3 regions of the Faecalimicrobium sp. JNUCC 81 genome follow, and region 3 is predicted to be linked to each of the others. Evidence: riboswitches for the same ligand, from Rfam matches in the RefSeq annotation. Region 3 holds a riboswitch; each other region holds the start of a gene.
The links. Region 3 has a riboswitch for cobalamin ahead of JNUCC81_RS15655 (ABC transporter substrate-binding protein). Riboswitches for the same ligand answer to the same signal wherever they lie in the genome.
Positions count from the first base shown of each region.

Region 1: linked by a shared signal. The riboswitch ahead of JNUCC81_RS01480 (cobyric acid synthase) and the one ahead of JNUCC81_RS15655 (ABC transporter substrate-binding protein) in region 3 are both predicted to bind cobalamin.
Region 2: linked by a shared signal. The riboswitch ahead of JNUCC81_RS01700 (energy-coupling factor ABC transporter permease) and the one ahead of JNUCC81_RS15655 (ABC transporter substrate-binding protein) in region 3 are both predicted to bind cobalamin.

Region 1 is NZ_CM132203.1:272,079-278,474, forward strand. It holds gene hemL (glutamate-1-semialdehyde 2,1-aminomutase) at 1-1,263, shown strand, start outside; gene cobT (nicotinate-nucleotide--dimethylbenzimidazole phosphoribosyltransferase) at 1,471-2,523, shown strand; gene cobU (bifunctional adenosylcobinamide kinase/adenosylcobinamide-phosphate guanylyltransferase) at 2,538-3,098, shown strand; gene cobS (adenosylcobinamide-GDP ribazoletransferase) at 3,102-3,866, shown strand; gene JNUCC81_RS01475 (histidine phosphatase family protein) at 3,886-4,488, shown strand; cobalamin riboswitch at 4,501-4,677, shown strand; gene JNUCC81_RS01480 (cobyric acid synthase) at 4,832-6,346, shown strand; gene JNUCC81_RS01485 (cobyrinate a,c-diamide synthase) at 6,372-6,396, shown strand, end outside.
Region 2 is NZ_CM132203.1:319,158-325,553, forward strand. It holds rRNA gene JNUCC81_RS01680 (23S ribosomal RNA) at 1-1,141, shown strand, start outside; rRNA gene rrf (5S ribosomal RNA) at 1,204-1,320, shown strand; gene JNUCC81_RS01690 (AAA family ATPase) at 1,429-2,373, shown strand; gene JNUCC81_RS01695 (nitric oxide reductase activation-like protein) at 2,402-4,168, shown strand; cobalamin riboswitch at 4,364-4,545, shown strand; gene JNUCC81_RS01700 (energy-coupling factor ABC transporter permease) at 4,746-5,489, shown strand; gene JNUCC81_RS01705 (energy-coupling factor ABC transporter substrate-binding protein) at 5,458-5,745, shown strand; gene cbiQ (cobalt ECF transporter T component CbiQ) at 5,748-6,396, shown strand, end outside.
Region 3 is NZ_CM132203.1:3,154,638-3,161,033, reverse strand. It holds gene JNUCC81_RS15665 (hemoblobin-interacting domain-containing protein) at 1-330, shown strand, start outside; gene JNUCC81_RS15660 (FAD:protein FMN transferase) at 415-1,449, shown strand; cobalamin riboswitch at 1,561-1,742, shown strand; gene JNUCC81_RS15655 (ABC transporter substrate-binding protein) at 1,880-2,905, shown strand; gene JNUCC81_RS15650 (FecCD family ABC transporter permease) at 2,916-4,007, shown strand; gene JNUCC81_RS15645 (ABC transporter ATP-binding protein) at 4,007-4,777, shown strand; gene modA (molybdate ABC transporter substrate-binding protein) at 4,865-5,623, shown strand; gene modB (molybdate ABC transporter permease subunit) at 5,656-6,333, shown strand; gene JNUCC81_RS15630 (sulfate/molybdate ABC transporter ATP-binding protein) at 6,334-6,396, shown strand, end outside.

The DNA of each region.
Region 1 (6,396 bases), 950 kb from region 3:
GAAGCAACAAAATATATACCAGGAGGAGTTAACAGTCCAGTTAGAGCATTTAGGTCAGTTGGATTAGATCCTATATTTATAGATAGAGCTCATGGAAGTAGAATATATGACGTAGATGGAAATGAGTATATCGATTATATATGTTCTTGGGGACCGCTTATGCTAGGTCATAGTCCTAGGGAAATAGTGGAGGGTATAGAAGAAGTAGTAGCAAAAGGAACAAGTTATGGAGTGCCAACTGCTATAGAGGTAGATATGGCTAAGATAATCGTAGAAGCGTATCCTGCTATAGATCAAGTTCGTATGGTTAATTCTGGAACTGAAGCTACAATGAGTGCGTTAAGAGTAGCAAGAGCATATACAAAGAGAAATAAAATATTAAAATTTGAAGGATGTTATCATGGACATTCAGATGCATTATTAGTTAAATCTGGATCAGGTACAATTACATACGGAGTTCCAACAAGCCCTGGTGTTCCAGATGATGTTGTAAAAGATACTTTAGTATGTAGATATAATGATTTAGATGCGGTTAGAGATATATTTAAAGAACAAGGTCATGAAATAGCTGCGATAATAGTTGAAACAGTTTCTGGTAATATGGGAGTTGTTCCAGGTAAACCAGAATTCTTACAATTATTAAGAGATATAACTAAAGAGTATGGAGCAGTTTTAATATTTGATGAGGTAATAACTGGATTTAGATTGGATTATAGTAGTTCAGTTGGATACTTTGGAATAAAACCAGATATGGTATGTTTCGGGAAGATAATAGGTGCAGGATTACCTGTTGGAGCTTACGGAGGAACAAAGGAAATAATGAGTATGGTATCTCCTGTTGGGCCAGTGTATCAAGCGGGAACATTATCAGGAAATCCTTTAGCTATGTATATGGGTAAAAAGAACTTAGAAATATTAAGAGATAATCCACAAATATATACAGAATTAGAAAGAAAAGCTATAAAATTAGAAGAAGGATTAAAATCTAATATAGAAAAACTTGGATTAGATTACACAGTAAATAGAGCTGGTTCATTAGTTTGTTTATTCTTTGCAAAAGGGCCTATAAATAATTATGATGATGTTAAAAAATGTGATGTGACTAAATTTAATAAATACTTTGAAGAATTATTAAAGCAAGGAATATTACTTGCGCCAACTCAATTTGAAGCTATGTTCTTATCTAATGCTCATACAGATGAAGATATAGAATATACATTAAATGCAATTTACAATGCTTTAAAAGTATCACATAACTTATAAAATTTAATACTAAAAATATAATTTATTGTCAAAATTAACGTAAATAATAGAGGATATAGTAATAATATGTAGAATTCAAAACTATAACATATTTTACTAAATCAATAGCACATAATGACAAGGTAAATATAATATTTAAAAATATTACCTAGCCTATGGCTAGGTAAATTATTTTTATAAACTAAATATATTTAGAGGAGGTAGAATATGAGTTTACTAGAAAATATATCAAAAAATATATATTCTTTAGATAAAAGCTCTATGAGTCAAGCCAAGCAAAGGCTAGATAGACTTATAAAGCCTACAGGAAGTCTTGGAAAAATAGAAGATCTATGTATGCAATTAGCAGGTATATATGAAAATAAATATTTTGACACATCAAAAAAAGCAATAATAGCTTTTGGAGGAGATCATGGTGTTTATGAAGAAGGTGTAGCGCCAGATCCACAAAATATAACGCAACTACAATTTCCTAATTTCGCAAAAGGAATATGTGGAGTAGGGGTATTAAGTAAATTTGTAGGTGCAGATGTAATAGCAGTGGATGTAGGTGTAAACTGTGATCATAAACTAGAAGGTATACTTGATTATAAAATAAGAAAAGGAACATCAAATATGGCTAAAGGTCCTGCTATGAGTAGAGAGGAAGCTATAAGATGTTTAGAAATAGGTATAGAAGTTGCAGAAGAATGCATCAAGAATGGATATAAAGTAATAGGAATAGGAGAAATGGGTATATGCAATACAACGCCAAGTAGTGCTATAATATCTGTTATAGATAACTGTGATCCTCAAGAAGTTACTGGAATAGGAGCAGGATTAAAAAAAGAAAAATTAAAACATAAGGCGGAAACTATTAGAAAGGCTATTGAGCTAAATAAACCAAATAGAGAGGATGCAGTTGATATTTTATCTAAAGTTGGTGGATTTGAAATAGGTGCGATGGCTGGAGTTGTATTAGCATGTGCTGCAAATAGAATACCCGTAGTAATTGATGGATTTATATCTTATGCAGCAGCATTATTAGCGTATAAAATTAATCCAAAAACTAAAGAGTATATGATAGCATCTCATACATCAGCAGAAGCTGGAACAGAGAAGGCTTTAGAAATAATAAAATTAAGTCCTTTGCTAAATATGGATATGAGATTAGGTGAAGGTAGTGGTGCAGCTTTGGCATTTAACATAATAGAAGCATCTAATTATACATATAAAAATATGGCTACATTTGATGAAGTAAATTGGGTAGATAGAGATTAAGGATTGGAGAAAAAATGAGTAAAGTTATATTAGTAACAGGCGGTGCAAGATCTGGAAAAAGTAATTTTGCTGAAAAACTATGTATAGATAGAAATAATAGCACAGCATATATAGCCACATCAATACCTTTTGATGATGAGATGAAAGATAGAGTAAAGAAACATAAAGAAAGTAGACCAAAAAATTGGGAAACTTATGAAATATATAAAGATATATATTCTATAATACAAGATTTATCTAAAAATCATGATACTGTAATTATGGATTGTGTAACGTTACTAGTTAATAACTTAATGTTCACATATGATATAAATATTGATGAAGCTGACCAAGAACAAATAAATAACCTAGAATATTATATAAAAGACCAAGTGAACAAATTAATAAATGAAGTTAAAAAAACAAATATATACTTTGTTGCTGTAACTAATGAATTAGGAATGGCTGTAGTACCAGCTAATAAACTTAGTCGTATATATACAGATATTGTAGGTAGAATAAACCAATTAATAGCATCACAAAGTGATGAAGTATACCTTGTAGTAAGTGGTATACCTATGAAGATAAAGGGATAATTTATGAAAAGATTTATATTAATACTTCAATTTTTAACTAGAATACCTATAAATGTAAACCTAGGATTTGATGAAGATTTTCACAAATCTATAGTTTATTTTCCTTTAGTAGGTTTTGTATTAGGTGTTTTATTATATTTACTTGGACTAGCATCTATGTTAGTATTTGATCCATTTATAACATCTATAATAATTACATTAGGATCAGTTTTGCTAACAGGAGGCCTTCATATCGATGGTCTTGGAGATACCTTTGATGCTATATATAGCAACAGAGATAAAGAAAAAATGTTAGAAATAATGAAAGATTCAAGATTAGGAACTAATTCACTTTTAGCAATCTTATTTCTAATATTATTGAAAATAGGATTTATATACAGCATTATAAATCAAGAATTACTATGGCTTATAATTTTTATGCCTATAGTTTCAAGGCTAGGCGTAATCAATTTAATGTATAAAACAGTTAGCCCTAGAGAAAATGGTATGGGTAACTTATTTATAGGAAAAGCAACAACAGGTATGTTTATGACTGCAATAATATATACAGTATTACTAGCAGTGATTTTACCAAAATTACTATTTTTATCAACTAATATATTAATATTTAAGATATTAAGTTCCATAATAGTGATTTTTATATTTAACAATTTATTTAAAAAACACATTTATAATAAAATAAATGGGGTGACAGGAGACATATTAGGGTGTAGTATAGAACTTGGAGAAGTTATATATTTACTTTATATATATCTATTAATAGTGTAGCCTTAGAAGAGGTGATTACTTGACGAAGTTAATATTAGTAAGACATGCATTAACTAATGATAATCAAGACTCTAGATTATCAGGTCATATAGACAGTATGGTAAGTGAAGAAGGTAAGAAGCAAATAAAAAAACTTACGAATTATTTGAAAAATGTACATATAGATAAAATATATACTACTACATCTAAAAGAACAAAAGATACGGTATATGAATTATCTAATTTAAAATATATAAACATTATAGAAAAGGAAAACCTAAAAGAAATTAATTTTGGAGACTTCGAAGGAATGACTTTTGATGAAATAAAATCTAAATATCCAGAAGAATTTCAAAAGATAATAAATGAGGGGTATAATTATAAATATCCAAATGGCGAAAGTTTAATAATGACATATGGTAGAGTAGCAAAAGAAGTAGATGAAATAATTTTAAATAATAAAGATAAAACAGTTCTAATATGTTCACACGGAGGAACTATAAGAAATATAATCACACATTTAATATCTAGCAGCTATGAATATCACTGGAATTTCAGAATTGATAATGCTTCAATTTCTATTTTAGAAGTTGAAAATGGATTTGCAGTAATAAACACCATGAATAATACAAACTTTAATTAGCCTTAAAAATCGAATATTAGATCAAAGTAGGTTCTTAAGTAAGATTAATAGGGAAAAAGGTTGAAAGCCTTTGCAGCCCCCGCTACTGTAAGATTGACGAAACTATAAACTACCACTGCTAATTTGGCGGGAAGGTATAGGAGTAGGATGATATTGAGCCAGGAGACCTGCCTAATTTTGATTTATTGATGAGATCTTCGGGGTGAAAGATTTTTATTTAATATATACACAAAATAAAAGTCCTAACTCTAATAGAGTTGGGACTTTTTAAATATTATGAAAATTAAAACAATAGATCTATCCGAAACGTAAGTGAATTTTATAAAATAAAGGAAGTGGAATAGTGGGCAAAAAAATAATGTTACAAGGTACAGCTTCAAATGTTGGAAAAAGTATTTTAGTAGCTGGATTATGTAGAGTATTTAAACAAGATGGATATAATGTTGCTCCATTTAAGTCGCAAAATATGGCGCTTAACTCTTTTATAACTAAAGAAGGGCTAGAAATGGGAAGAGCTCAGGTATTTCAAGCAGAGGCATGTGGTATAGAGCCAAGTGCAAATATGAACCCAATACTTTTAAAACCATCTGGAAATCATAGATGTCAGGTTATAGTAAATGGAAAGCTTAGAGAGGACATGGCATCATCAGATTACCATAAGTATAAACCACAATTAGCTAAAGAGTTAAAAGGAATTTTTAAAGAGCTAAGCGATAATCATGATATAGTGGTTATGGAAGGCGCAGGTAGTTCAGCTGAAATAAATTTAAGAGAACATGATATTGCAAATATGGGAATGGCAGAAATTGCAGATGCACCTGTAATAATTGTTGGAGATATAGATAGAGGTGGGGTTTTTGCATCTATTGCAGGGACTATGCTTTTATTAAGTGATGAAGAAAGAAAAAGAGTTAAAGGTGTTATAATTAATAAATTTAGAGGTAAAAAAGAGCTTTTTATAGATGGTGTAAAAATGCTAGAAGATATTATAGATGTTCCGGTATTAGGGGTAGTTCCTTATAGTGATATAAAGATTGAAGATGAAGATAGCGTAACAACTAGATTTAAAAAACAAATGAATAAAAATGATATACACATAGAAATAATTAGAACTCCACATATGTCTAATTTTACAGACTTCAATATATTTGAGACACAAGAAGATGTAAGCATAAGATACGTAGACTACGGAGAAGCTTTAGGAAATCCGGATATAGTAATCATACCAGGAAGTAAGAGTACTATAGATGACCTTAAATATATAAGAGAAAATGGATTAGAAGGTCAAATAAAAGAATTACATAAAAGAGGAAAATTAATATTTGGTATCTGTGGTGGATATCAGATGTTAGGTAAAAAACTTAAAGATCCATACCATGTAGAAGGTGAAGTTGAAGAGTTTGATGGAATTGGACTTTTAGATACAGAGACTATATTTGAAATGGAAAAAACTACGACTCAAGTTGAAGCAACAATATGCGAAGGTCTTAGTGGATATATGAAAAATCTAGAAGGTAAAAAAGTAAAAGGTTACGAAATACATATGGGAATAACATCTATTTCTAAAGATATAAAAAATTTAAATAATATTAATAAAAAGCTAGATGAAGTAGTTAATTATTTAGAAGGTAGTGTTAATCAAGAAGGGAATGTAGTAGGTACATATCTTCATGGAATATTTGATGAAATAAACTTTACGAGAGCGCTTTTAAATAATATAAGAGAAATTAAGGGATTAGAGAAAATAAATAGTAATGTAACTTCTTTTAATGAATTTAAGCAAAATGAATATGATAAATTAGCTGATTTATTAAGAGAAAATTTAGATATAGACAAGATATACGAAATAATGAGTTAAAAATATTAATAAATAGGTGAAATATATGAAGAAAATATTAATAGCAGGGA
Region 2 (6,396 bases), 1.0 Mb from region 3:
GAGAATAGGCCCAAGCGACTGTTTACCAAAAACACAGGTTTCTGCTAAGTCGCAAGACGATGTATAGGAGCTGACGCCTGCCCGGTGCTGGAAGGTTAAGGGGATCTGTTAGAGCAATCGAAGCAGTGAACTTAAGCCCCAGTAAACGGCGGCCGTAACTATAACGGTCCTAAGGTAGCGAAATTCCTTGTCGGGTAAGTTCCGACCCGCACGAAAGGCGTAACGATTTGGGCACTGTCTCAACAATAGACTCGGTGAAATTGTAATCCCGGTGAAGATGCCGGGTACCTGCGACAGGACGGAAAGACCCCATGGAGCTTTACTGTAGCTTGACGTTGGGTCTTGGTACTACATGTACAGGATAGGTGGGAGACTTTGAAGCATGAACGCCAGTTTGTGTGGAGTCATCCTTGGGATACCACCCTTGTAGTACTGGGATCCTAACCAGAGGCCTTGAATCAGGTCTTGGGACACCGTCAGGTGGGCAGTTTGACTGGGGCGGTCGCCTCCCAAAGAGTAACGGAGGCGCTCAAAGGTTCTCTCAGTACGGTCGGAAATCGTACGAAGAGTGTAAAGGCAAAAGAGAGCTTGATTGCAAGACATACAGGTCGAGCAAGGACGAAAGTCGGACTTAGTGATCCGGTGGTTCCGCATGGAAGGGCCATCGCTCAACGGATAAAAGCTACCCTGGGGATAACAGGCTTATCTCCCCCAAGAGTCCACATCGACGGGGAGGTTTGGCACCTCGATGTCGGCTCATCACATCCTGGGGCTGTAGTAGGTCCCAAGGGTTGGGCTGTTCGCCCATTAAAGTGGTACGCGAGCTGGGTTCAGAACGTCGTGAGACAGTTCGGTCCCTATCCGTCGCAGGCGTAGGAAATTTGAGGAGACCTGTCCTTAGTACGAGAGGACCGGGATGGACGTACCTCTGGTGTACCAGTTGTTCTGCCAAGGGCATGGCTGGGTAGCTATGTACGGAATGGATAAGCGCTGAAAGCATCTAAGCGCGAAGCCAACTTCAAGATAAGATTTCCCACCGTAAGGGTAAGACCCCAGGAAGACTACCTGGTTGATAGGTCGAAGGTGTAAGTGCAGTAATGTATTTAGCTTATCGATACTAATAGGTCGAGGACTTGACCAATAAATGATTAATTCAATAAATGTTTGCAGTTTTCAGAGTATTAACTCTAAAATAAAAGATTATGTGGTTACAATAGCAAAGAGGATACACCTGTTCCCATTCCGAACACAGAAGTTAAGCTCTTTAGCGCTGATGGTACTTGGTGGGCAACTGCCTGGGAGAGTAAGACGTAGCCACGTAATCTTTTTTATTTTAAACTCCTAGATGGGAGTTTTTTTTATATAAAGAAATAATACATTATATTGTGCTACTATATAATTATACTATTAACAATAAAGGGGATACATATGGAGATAATAGATAATTTAAGAAAACAGGGAATAAATGAGATACTTATTGAAGATGTATTATATTTTAGAAAATATTATAAATTAGAAAATAAATTAGAAGAACGTATTAGCAAATCAAAAAAATATTTTTATGGTAAAGATATTTTGTCTATGAGCATATCAGCAATTTTAGAAGATCAAAACATTTTATTATCAGGACCCAAAGCTACGGGAAAAAATTTATTAGCAGATAACTTATCAGAAATATTTAATAGACCTCAATGGAATACATCTTTTCATATTAATACTGACAGCACGACTTTAATAGGTACAGATACTTTTATAGATAATGAAGTTAAATTAAGAAGGGGATCTGTGTATGAGTGTGCGATAAATGGTGGATTTGGAGTATTTGATGAAATCAATATGGCTAAAAATGATGCAATTGCAGTACTTCATTCAGCTTTAGATTATAGAAGAGTTATAGATGTACCAGGATATGAAAGAATTAATTTACATCAAGCAACTAGATTTATTGGTACTATGAATTACGAATATGCAGGAACTAAGGAATTAAATGAAGCATTAGTTTCTAGATTTATGGTCATAGATATACCAGCAGTTGATGAAGATAAGTTAATGTTTATTTTAAGAAATGAATTTGGCGATGCGGATGAAGAAAAATTAAACCAATTTGCAGGGATATTCTTAGATTTGCAGTTAAAATCTCAAAATGGAGAAATATCTACTAAATCAATAGATTTAAGAGGACTAATAGGCTCTTTAAAGACTATAAGAAGAGGGTTAAGTCCATCTTTAGCAATTAGTATGGGAATAACAAGCAAGAGCTTTGATATATACGAAAAAGAAATGGTACAAGATATAATTAAAACTAGAATTCCTGATAAGTGGAAAAGTGAAGATATATTTCCAAGTATGAATTTAAATAAAGCTTTATTATAAGTAAAAATTTATTTAGGTAGGAGATATTATGAAATGGATATATAGTGATTATGAATTTGAAAACAGAATAAATAATTTATCTTGGACTATATCAGGCAAATATGATGAAGATGTAAGTATTTCAAATCAAGATTATAATTCTAAAGAAGTTGCCATGTATTTTGCTATAATGGCTGGTGCTAGACATAAATACATAGAATGGGATTTAGTAAAAAAATATATAATTAATAGAGTTAAAGGTGGATATGATTTATCTACTATTTTGAGTTTAGTTCAAATTGTATTAAATAAAGTTGTAGAATCGAAGGTTATGATAGATAGGCCAGGAGTAGAAGATATAAGAAGTAAAGCGTATAAAGATATTATCTCTGGGTTTAGTAAGATATACAATGAAGATATATTACAAAAGATTAAATATGCAAATGTATTAGAAGGAATGGGTAAGCATCCGGTAGTAGATGGGCTTACACGAAGAATAATGAACAGCATTAAAGAGATAGATGTAAATAAAAATATAGTAGATATTTTACAAGACATAGATAAAGTATATTTAATGTATTTTGAACAGATATTGCAAGGTGAAGATATTAATAAAGAATATAATTATAAAACTAAAGATAATATAAATTTTGATACATTTTCAGATTTTATGTATGAAGAACTTTATAACAATGAAAAAAATTTTATAGAAAATGAAATACAAGAATTATCATCTTCTATATTAGTTGAAAGCATAGGTGAAATGTATATAAAAGAATCTTCAAACTCAGCCAATAGAGTTATATATGTAGATGAAGAAATGGTTAATAAAATATATGAGAAAATAGAACATTACTATGGAAAATCATATAAAAATAAATCAGAGATAAAAAAGATAGAAAGTAAAAATTGTAGAGGTGTCCATGAGGGATGTAGAATTCATTTTACAGATGGAGTTTTAAGAAGTGAATGTAGTAATGTTGCTCAGATAAAATATGCTACAAGACAAAAAGAAAATAATATAAGTAAATTTAGAGATAAGGTTAAAATTCATAGAAGAAATATAGCCAAATTAAAGGATAGCTTATCAAGAATATTAATAGAAGAGAGTGAAAGTAGCAGAGTATATTCAGATTGTGGAACGGTATATGCTTCTAGAGCATGGAGAGCATCTAGGAGTAATAATAATAAAATATTTTATAAGGATATAGTTAGCGAAAAAGGAAAGTATGTAATAGATATATTATTAGATGCTAGTGGATCTCAAAGCAGGAATCAAGCTAATGTTGCAACTCAAGGATATATAATAGCAAGAGCACTAACTATGGTTGGTATACCAAATAGGGTAATGGGTTTTTCTAGCTTTATGGATTATACAATACTAAAACGATTTAAAGACTATGAAGATTCAATAGATAGTAGTGAAAATATATTTGAGTACTTCTGTGCAGGTAATAATAGAGACGGGTTAGCCATAAAATCTACATGTGATGGATTATTAGAAAGAGGCGAAGAAAATAAAATACTTATAGTTCTAAGTGATGGAAAACCTAATGACGTTAAAATCGGTAAGGATAGAGAAAGAACTATAAGAGGAGAAATGTCTTATAAAGGCAATGTAGGAGTATTAGACAGTGCAAAAGAAGTAAGAATTGCTAGGCAAAAAAGAATTTTGGTATTAGGGGTATTTACAGGTAAGGAAAGTGAACTAGGTTCAGAAAGATTAATATATGGAAAAGATTTTATATACACAAAAAATATAGATCGATTTTCTGATATAGTATCAATGTATTTAAAGAAAATTATTAGGGATTAATAAAAATAGCATATAAAAATTATATTTAGCATAAATTTAAGTAAAATATAATTTCTTATAAAAATAAAAAATTTGTAAAAAATTTGAAAAATAAGAAGGAATATAAAAATATATATAGAATATATTATATAAATGATTAGCCAATAATTTAACAAAGTGTATATATGTGTAATATATAATATGTAATTATAAAAAATAATATAAAATATTATAGGTTCTTGAAGAAAGATTAATAGGGAAAGAGGTTAAAGTCCTCTGCAGCCCCCGCTACTGTAAAGCTAACGAAACTTAAACTTAAGCCACTGTGATTATCATGGGAAGGCTAAGGAGTAGGATGATGCTAAGCCAGGAGACCTGCCTAATAATATTTAAGTAATTTCTTCGGGGAGGGAGAAAGTTTCTTGAAAGTATACAATATTAGTATTGTTAAAAGAAGCCTAACTCAACCGTTAGGCTTTTTTCTATTGGAAATATAATTCCTTCTAGGGTGAAATAAGCTTAAATGCATATGATCAGATAAAATAACAATTTATATGGCGAATCATTAAGTAAATAGCTAAAGAAAGAAGGGGAAATTATGAAAAAACTAAAGCTAATATTAGCATCAGCATTTCTTTTAATCGTATTAAACCCGATTAACTCTAATGCAATGCACATAATGGAAGGATTTTTGCCAATGAAGTGGTCCATTATGTGGAGTGTAATATTCATACCATTTTTATTAATAGGATTAAAATCTATAAACAAAGTAATTAAAGAAGAGCCTAAGAAAAAAGTACTTTTAGCTCTATGTGGAGCATTTGTATTTGTACTTTCAGCTTTAAAAATACCATCATTAACAGGAAGCTGTTCACACCCAACAGGAGTTGGTTTAGGAGCAATATTATTTGGACCAAGTGTAATGGTTGTATTAGGTACAATAGTACTATTATTCCAGGCACTACTCCTAGCTCATGGTGGACTTACAACTTTAGGAGCGAATGCATTTTCTATGGCAATAGTAGGTCCTATAGTATCATTTTTATTATATAGATTCTTAAAGAAGAGAAATGTAAAAACTGGAACTAATGTATTTATAAGTGTTGCACTTGGAGATTTAGCTACATATACAATAACTGCTATACAATTAGCGGTAGCATTCCCTGATCCTTCAGGTGGGATAATGGCATCAGCTACTAAATTTTTAGGAGTTTTCTTTATGACTCAAATACCAATAGCAATAGCAGAAGGTATATTAAGTACTATAATGTATAATTTAATAACTGCAAAAGAAGGGAAAGGAGTTGATTATGATGAATACAAATGCGAAATCAGTGAATAAAACTAATTGGCTATTGCTTTTATTAGCAGTAGTGCTTATTATAACTCCTCTAATACTAAACTCAGGAGCTGAATACGGTGGAGCAGATGGAGAAGCAGAAGACCTAATAGGTCAAATAAATCCAGGATATGAGCCATGGTTTAATAGTCTATATGAGCCACCAAGTGGAGAAATAGAAAGTTTATTATTTTCAACGCAAGCAGCATTAGGAGCAGGAGTGATAGGTTACTACTTAGGTAGCAGAAGGAGAAAATAAATATGCTTTTAATTGATAAATATGCATATACAAATAAATTAAGTAATATAAATCCAAAAATAAAGGTTGGTATAGGGACAATTTTTTTAATTGTCTCTATGCTAACACATAGTATATTAATACTATCAAGTATAATGATATTAATGAGTTTATCTATTGTTTGCATTGCTAAAATAGATTTAAAAAGTTACTTGAAGCTACTTAAAATACCGATTTACTTTTTATTTATGGGAATAATAATTAATTTAATAAATATATCATTTAATCATGAAAATTTACTATATAGTTTTAAGATTTTTAATTTATATATAGGAGTATCAAGTCAATCTTTAAATACATCATTATATTTGTTGTTTAGATCAATGTCTTGCTTAATGTGTGTATACTTTTTTGTTCTTACAACACCTTTTAATCAATTACTATTTTTATTAAAAAGTCTTCATATATCAGATACAATAATAGAGCTATCAATGCTTACATATAGATTTATATTTATATTTTTAGAAGAAGTTTCAGATATTAGAAAATCTCAGGAATTAAGATTTGGATACATAAATTTAAAGACATCATATAAATCGATTGGACTTCTTGGAAATTTATTATACAAAAGAATGATGAAAAGATACGAAGACATGTCTATATCTCTAGATA
Region 3 (6,396 bases):
CCATTATCTATAAATGATAATATACTTATAAAATCAGAAGGATATAATGACTATATATACAATGTTCAGTTAGTTGATAATAAAGTAAAATCTAATAAAAATACGTTCACAGGTAGTTATACATTTACTTCATCTAATAATGGGTGGAGTGAATCTATAACTAGTGTACAAATAAATGGGGAAGAAATTGAAAAAACATCAGAGATAAACCCGACTAAAGGATATAAGTTTAACTACTCTGGAGGAATAGATTTATATAATCAGCTAAATTCCGGTGATATAGTAACAATAAAATCAGATGGATACACTGACTATACTTATACATTTTAAAATTAAGTATAATATATAAATATAATAGTAATAGTAATACGAAACCACATAGTTTCGTATTACTATTGATTATGAGAGGGAAGCATGAAAAAAATATATTTAATAGTTATATTATTGTTAGGAGTATTATCTATAGGATGTGAGAAAAAAGAATATAGTAGCTATGATATGGATGTATTCGCTATGGGATCTTATATAAAAATTAGCATATATTCACAAGAAAAAGTAGATGATAAAGTTTTTGAAAGAATGGAAAATGCTATAAGAGATGTAGATCATAAAATGTCTATCAATGACAAAAACGTAGAAAGTGAAGTCGACAAGATAAATGAGAAAGCTGGAACTGAATTTGTAAACGTTAGTAAAGAAACTTTTGAATTAATTGAGCGAGGCATAAAGTATAGTAAAGAAACTAATGAAAATTTAGATATAGCAATAGGTCCTGTAGTTAAATTATGGAATATTGGATTTGAAGATGCTAGCTTGCCAGATGATTTAGATATAAAAAATGCTTTGAGTTTAGTTGATATAGATAAAATATCATTAAATAAAAAAGAAAGCTCTATTATGCTAAAACAAAAAGGTATGATGATTGATTTAGGGGCAATAGCAAAAGGATATGTAGGAGAGAAATTAAAAAGTATTATTTTAGATAGTGGATATAAACATGCAGTTTTAAATATAGGTGGAAACATATTATGTATAGGAGAAAAAGTTGATTCTAGCCCATACAAGGTAGGAATAAGAGATGGAAAAAAATCTAAAAATGATGTCATAGGAGCATTAGATGTAGCAAATAAATCAGTAGTAACATCAGGAATATATGAACGAAATTTTGTAAATAATGGGAAACTATATCACCATATATTAGATAGAAAGACAGGATACCCTGTAGAAAATAATTTACAAAGTGTTTCTATTATATCGGATGATTCTACATATTGTGATGCATTATCGACAGCGATATTCTCTATGGGGCTTGATAAAGGTTTAGAATATGTAAATGATAAGAGTGACGTAGAAGCTATTTTTGTGACAAAGGATAATAAGGTTTATCTTACAAGTGGTATAAAAGGAAAGTTTAAATTAACTTCAGAAGAATATAATTTACAACCGTAAAAAATCTGACAATGTTTTCAATAAAAATACAATAATTAATTAAAATACCCAATAATATAGAAAAAAAACATAAATTCTATTATAATTATATATAAAGTAATAAAATTATTACTATATATGGATAATATTGGTTTTAGTGTGAATTAAAAAGGAAGATGGATGAGATTTCCACACAGTGCCGCTACTGTAATTAAGGAGTGCTAACTTACTATGTCACTGAATTTATAATTTGGGAAGGCTAGTTAGTGCGATGATTTATAAGTCAGGAGACTTGCCAGTATTAAAATATCGATACTCTTCGGTACAAAGAGAGATATAAGACATAAATAAATATCAATAAAGTGTCATTACTGAGAGTGTCCTTATATTATATCTATAGACAGTTATAATTTTTTACAAATTATAATTTAGATACAAAATGGAGGATGACATGAAAAAAATTAAGCAAATGATGGTATTTTTATTAAGCTTCATATTTATAATTGGAGCTGTTGGATGTAGCCCAACAAATGAAAAAAAGGATGAAGGTAAAAGCAACTCAAAGGTGGAAGAATCAGCAAATAAAGATTCTCACTACCCAGTAACTATTACAACTTATAATTATAAAAAAGAGCCAGTTGAAATAACTTTTAATAAGGCTCCTGAAAAAGTTGTAGCTATATATCAAAATTCAATTGAAACAATGTTAGCATTAGGATTAGAAGATAAAATAGTTGCAGCAGCAGGTCTTGACCATGATGTAAAAGATGAATATAAAGAAGCATTTAAAAAAGTGAAATATTTAGAAGAATTTACACCATCAAAAGAAAGTATAATAATGGAAAAACCAGATTTTATATTAAGTTGGTATTCATTATTTGATGAAAAAAGACTAGGTGAAGTAGATTATTGGCACAAGAACAATATAAATACATATATGTCTTTAAATAGTGGTGTAAAAGATGAAAAAACAATAGAAAATGAAATAACAGATATATTAAATTTAGGAAAAATATTTAATGTTGAAGATAAAGCTCAAGAGCTGGTAAATAAAATAAATAAAAAGGTTGAGGAAGTATCTAAATCTGTAGAAGGTAAAGAAAAACAAAGCACTTTAATTGTTGAGTTTGGTAAAGATCAAATGATTACTTATGGAGCGAATTCATTAGGTGGAGATATGATAAAAACATTAGGAGCAAATTTATTAAATCCTCAAGGGAAAGCAATTAATGAAGAAGATTTAATAAACTTAAATCCAGATTCTATATTTGTTGTATACATGGATAGATCAGATGAAAAGGTTCCTAAGCAAGAAGTAAATAAGATATTAGAAAATAAGGCGTTAAAAAGCTTAAATGCAGTTAAAAATAAAAGAGTTTATGCGATACCTTTAGGAGATATGTACTCTAGTGGTATAAGAACTATTGATGGTATAAATACTTTTGCAAAAGGATTATATCCAGACTTAAAAAACTAGGAGAGTCATAATGGAAAAAGAAATTTATATTAAAGATGGAAACTCTAATATATTTAAAGGAACACCTATTTATATAGGTGTTTCTATATTTTTATTAATACTATTATTTTTATCAGTAGGCCTTGCAGTTACACTTGGTTCTGTTGATATAAGCATAAAAGAAGTATATGATATTATTTTTTATAAACTATTTAATATTGGACAATCAGAAATCCTAGGTAATGGAGCTATTCATGATGTTGTGTGGCTTATAAGGCTTCCAAGAATTGTATTAGCAATATGTGTAGGTATGGGATTATCAGTAGTGGGAATAGTAATGCAAGCTATTGTAAAAAATCCACTAGCAGATCCTTATATATTAGGGGTATCATCAGGAGCATCATTAGGAGCTACAATAGCTGTCATGTTTGGAGTTGGTTCAATATTAGGAAGTAATGCAATTGGAGTTTCTGGTTTTATTGGAGCATTTATAGCATCTATACTAGTTCTTGTTATATCAAATATTGGAGGAAGAGCAAATTCTATAAAACTTCTATTAGCAGGAACAGCAATAAGTTCAGTTTGTAGTGCATTTTCGAGCTTTATAGTATATATAGTGGATGATGCAAGTAAAATAAAAACTATAACATTTTGGCTTATGGGAAGTTTGGCAGGAGCTAAATGGGAAGAGTTAATTTTTATACTACCTATAATAATAATTGGAACTATATTTTTTATAACTCAATACAGAACATTAAACTTAATGTTATTAGGAGATGAAGTTTCTATTACTTTAGGAACTGATTTGCATAAGTATAGACATATGTATCTGATAATAACATCATTGATGATAGGAGTTTTAGTGTATGCATCTGGTATGATAGGATTTGTAGGCCTTGTCATACCTCATATAGTAAGAATGATATTTGGAACAGACCACAAGAAGATAATACCTATAGCTGCAATATTAGGAGCAATATTTTTAATATGGGCAGATGTATTATCTAGAATAATAATAAAAGGAACTGAAATCCCAATAGGTATATTAACTTCTATAATAGGAGCTCCATGTTTTATTTGGTTAATGATAAGAAATGCTTACGGATTTGGAGGGAAAAATTAATGCATATAAAAACATATGGAGTTAATGCTAAAATAGGTGATATAGATATTTTAACGAATATTAATATAGATGTAGATAATAAAGAATTTGTAGGAATAATAGGGCCAAATGGAAGTGGAAAATCAACATTTTTAAAATGTATTTATAGAACATTAAAACCACATGGCGGAACTATAAAATTAGATGAAGTAAATATAGATAAGCTATCTATAAAAGATACTGCTAAAAAAATGGCGGTTGTTTCTCAGCATAATTATTATGATTTTGATTTTACTGTAAAAGATATAGTATTAATGGGGAGATCTCCTCACAAAAAAATGATGGAAAGAGATACTGAAGATGATTATAAAATTATGTATAAATCTTTAGATAAGGTAAATATGTTAGATTTTAAGGATAGAATATTTTCTACTCTATCTGGAGGGGAGCAACAACGTATAATATTAGCAAGAGCTTTAGCTCAAAAAACATCATGTTTAATATTAGACGAACCAACTAACCACCTAGATATAAAATATCAATTACAATTAATGGATATAGTTAAAAATTTAAATATAGAAGTAGTAGCAGCAATACATGACTTAAATATTGCAGCTATGTACTGTGATAAGATATATGTATTAAAAAATGGAGAAATAGTCAAATACGGAACTCCAAAAGAAGTATTGACTAAAGAATTAATAAAAGCAGTATACGAAGTTGATGCAATAGTCAATGAAGACAGTGAAACTGGTTTAATTAATATACTTTTTAAAAGAAACTTAGCTTAAAAGTTACAGCGCCTATATTATTAGGCGCTATTTTAATGTAAAATTATATAGTATTAAGGAAAATATATTATAGGGGGGTAAGAAAAAATGAAAAATATAATTAAGAAGCTGTACTTTATACTTCCAGTTTTTCTAGTAATGGTTGGATGCCAATCTAAAAACACAGTTGAAGAAATAAATATATCAGCTGCAGCTAGTTTAAAAGAAGTTATGGGCGAAATAAAAACTGAATATGAAAGTAAAAATAAAAATATAAATCTTACTATAAATTACGGAAGTTCAGGTTCTTTAAAGCAACAAATTGAACAGGGAGCTCCATGTGATATTTTTATATCAGCAGGACAAAGCCAAGTAGATGATTTAGATAAAGGTGGATTTTTAGTATCTGATACAGTTAAAGAATTTACAAGAAATAAGCTGGCTTTAATAGCTCCAAAGGATGGAACTTTAGGTAAAATAGATGACTTGACTACAGATAAAATAAAACATATAGGTGTTGGTTATCCTGATAGTGTACCAGCAGGGAAATATGCAGATGAAGTATTAAATAGTTTAAACTTAAAAGAGAAAATAAAAGATAAATTAACCTTTGGAAAAGATGTAAAAGAAGTATTAGCTTGGACAAGCTCAGGAAATGCGGATGCAGGATTTGTTTATATAAGTGATACTGTAAATAATGATAGCGTTAAAGTAATTGAAGTTATAGATGAAAAAAATCATTCGCCAATAATTTATCCAGTAGCTATTACAAAGAGTAGCAAAAAAATTGAACAAAGTAAGAAACTTGAAGAATTTTTACTTAGTGAAGATGTAAAAAAAATATTAAATAAATATGGATACAATTAAAGATTAGAAAGTATAGAAAGGAATTTAAAGTTATGGATTGGTCACCACTATATATATCTATAAAAACCTCTATTTTAGCGACTAGTATTACTTTTTTTATAGGGATATTGGTGTCTTATAAAATGGCAATGTATAAAGGAAAATTTAAGGGGTTAATTGATGGATTACTAACAATACCATTAATATTGCCACCTACAGTAATAGGTTTTTTTCTACTAATTATTTTAGGTAAGAATTCAATTTTAGGTAAATTACTTTTTTCATTTGATAAAAATATAATATTTACTTGGTCAGCAACAGTTATATCAGCAGTTGTTGTTTCATTTCCTATGATGTATAGGACGACTAGATCAGCATTTGAGCAAATTGATGATAATATTATTCTATCGGCAAGAACATTAGGTCTTAGTGAGTTAAAGATTTTTACAAAGATTGCTATTCCGCTAGCGTATCCTGGAATTATTGGAGGATGTGTATTAACATTTGCTAGAGCGTTGGGGGAATTTGGGGCAACTTTGATGATAGCAGGTAATATTCCAGGTAAAACTCAAACAATGCCAGTAGCTATTTTTTTTGCTGTTGAAAGTGGAGACATGAACAAGGCCATGACGTGGGTAATTATGATTATTTTAATATCATTTCTTATGATTATAATTCTAAATTACTGGTCTGATAAACAACAAAAAATAATAGGAAAGAGGCTAAAGTAAATGTCATTTTATATTGATATAGAAAAGAAGTTAGAGTCCTTTAATTTAAAAGTTAAATTTGAA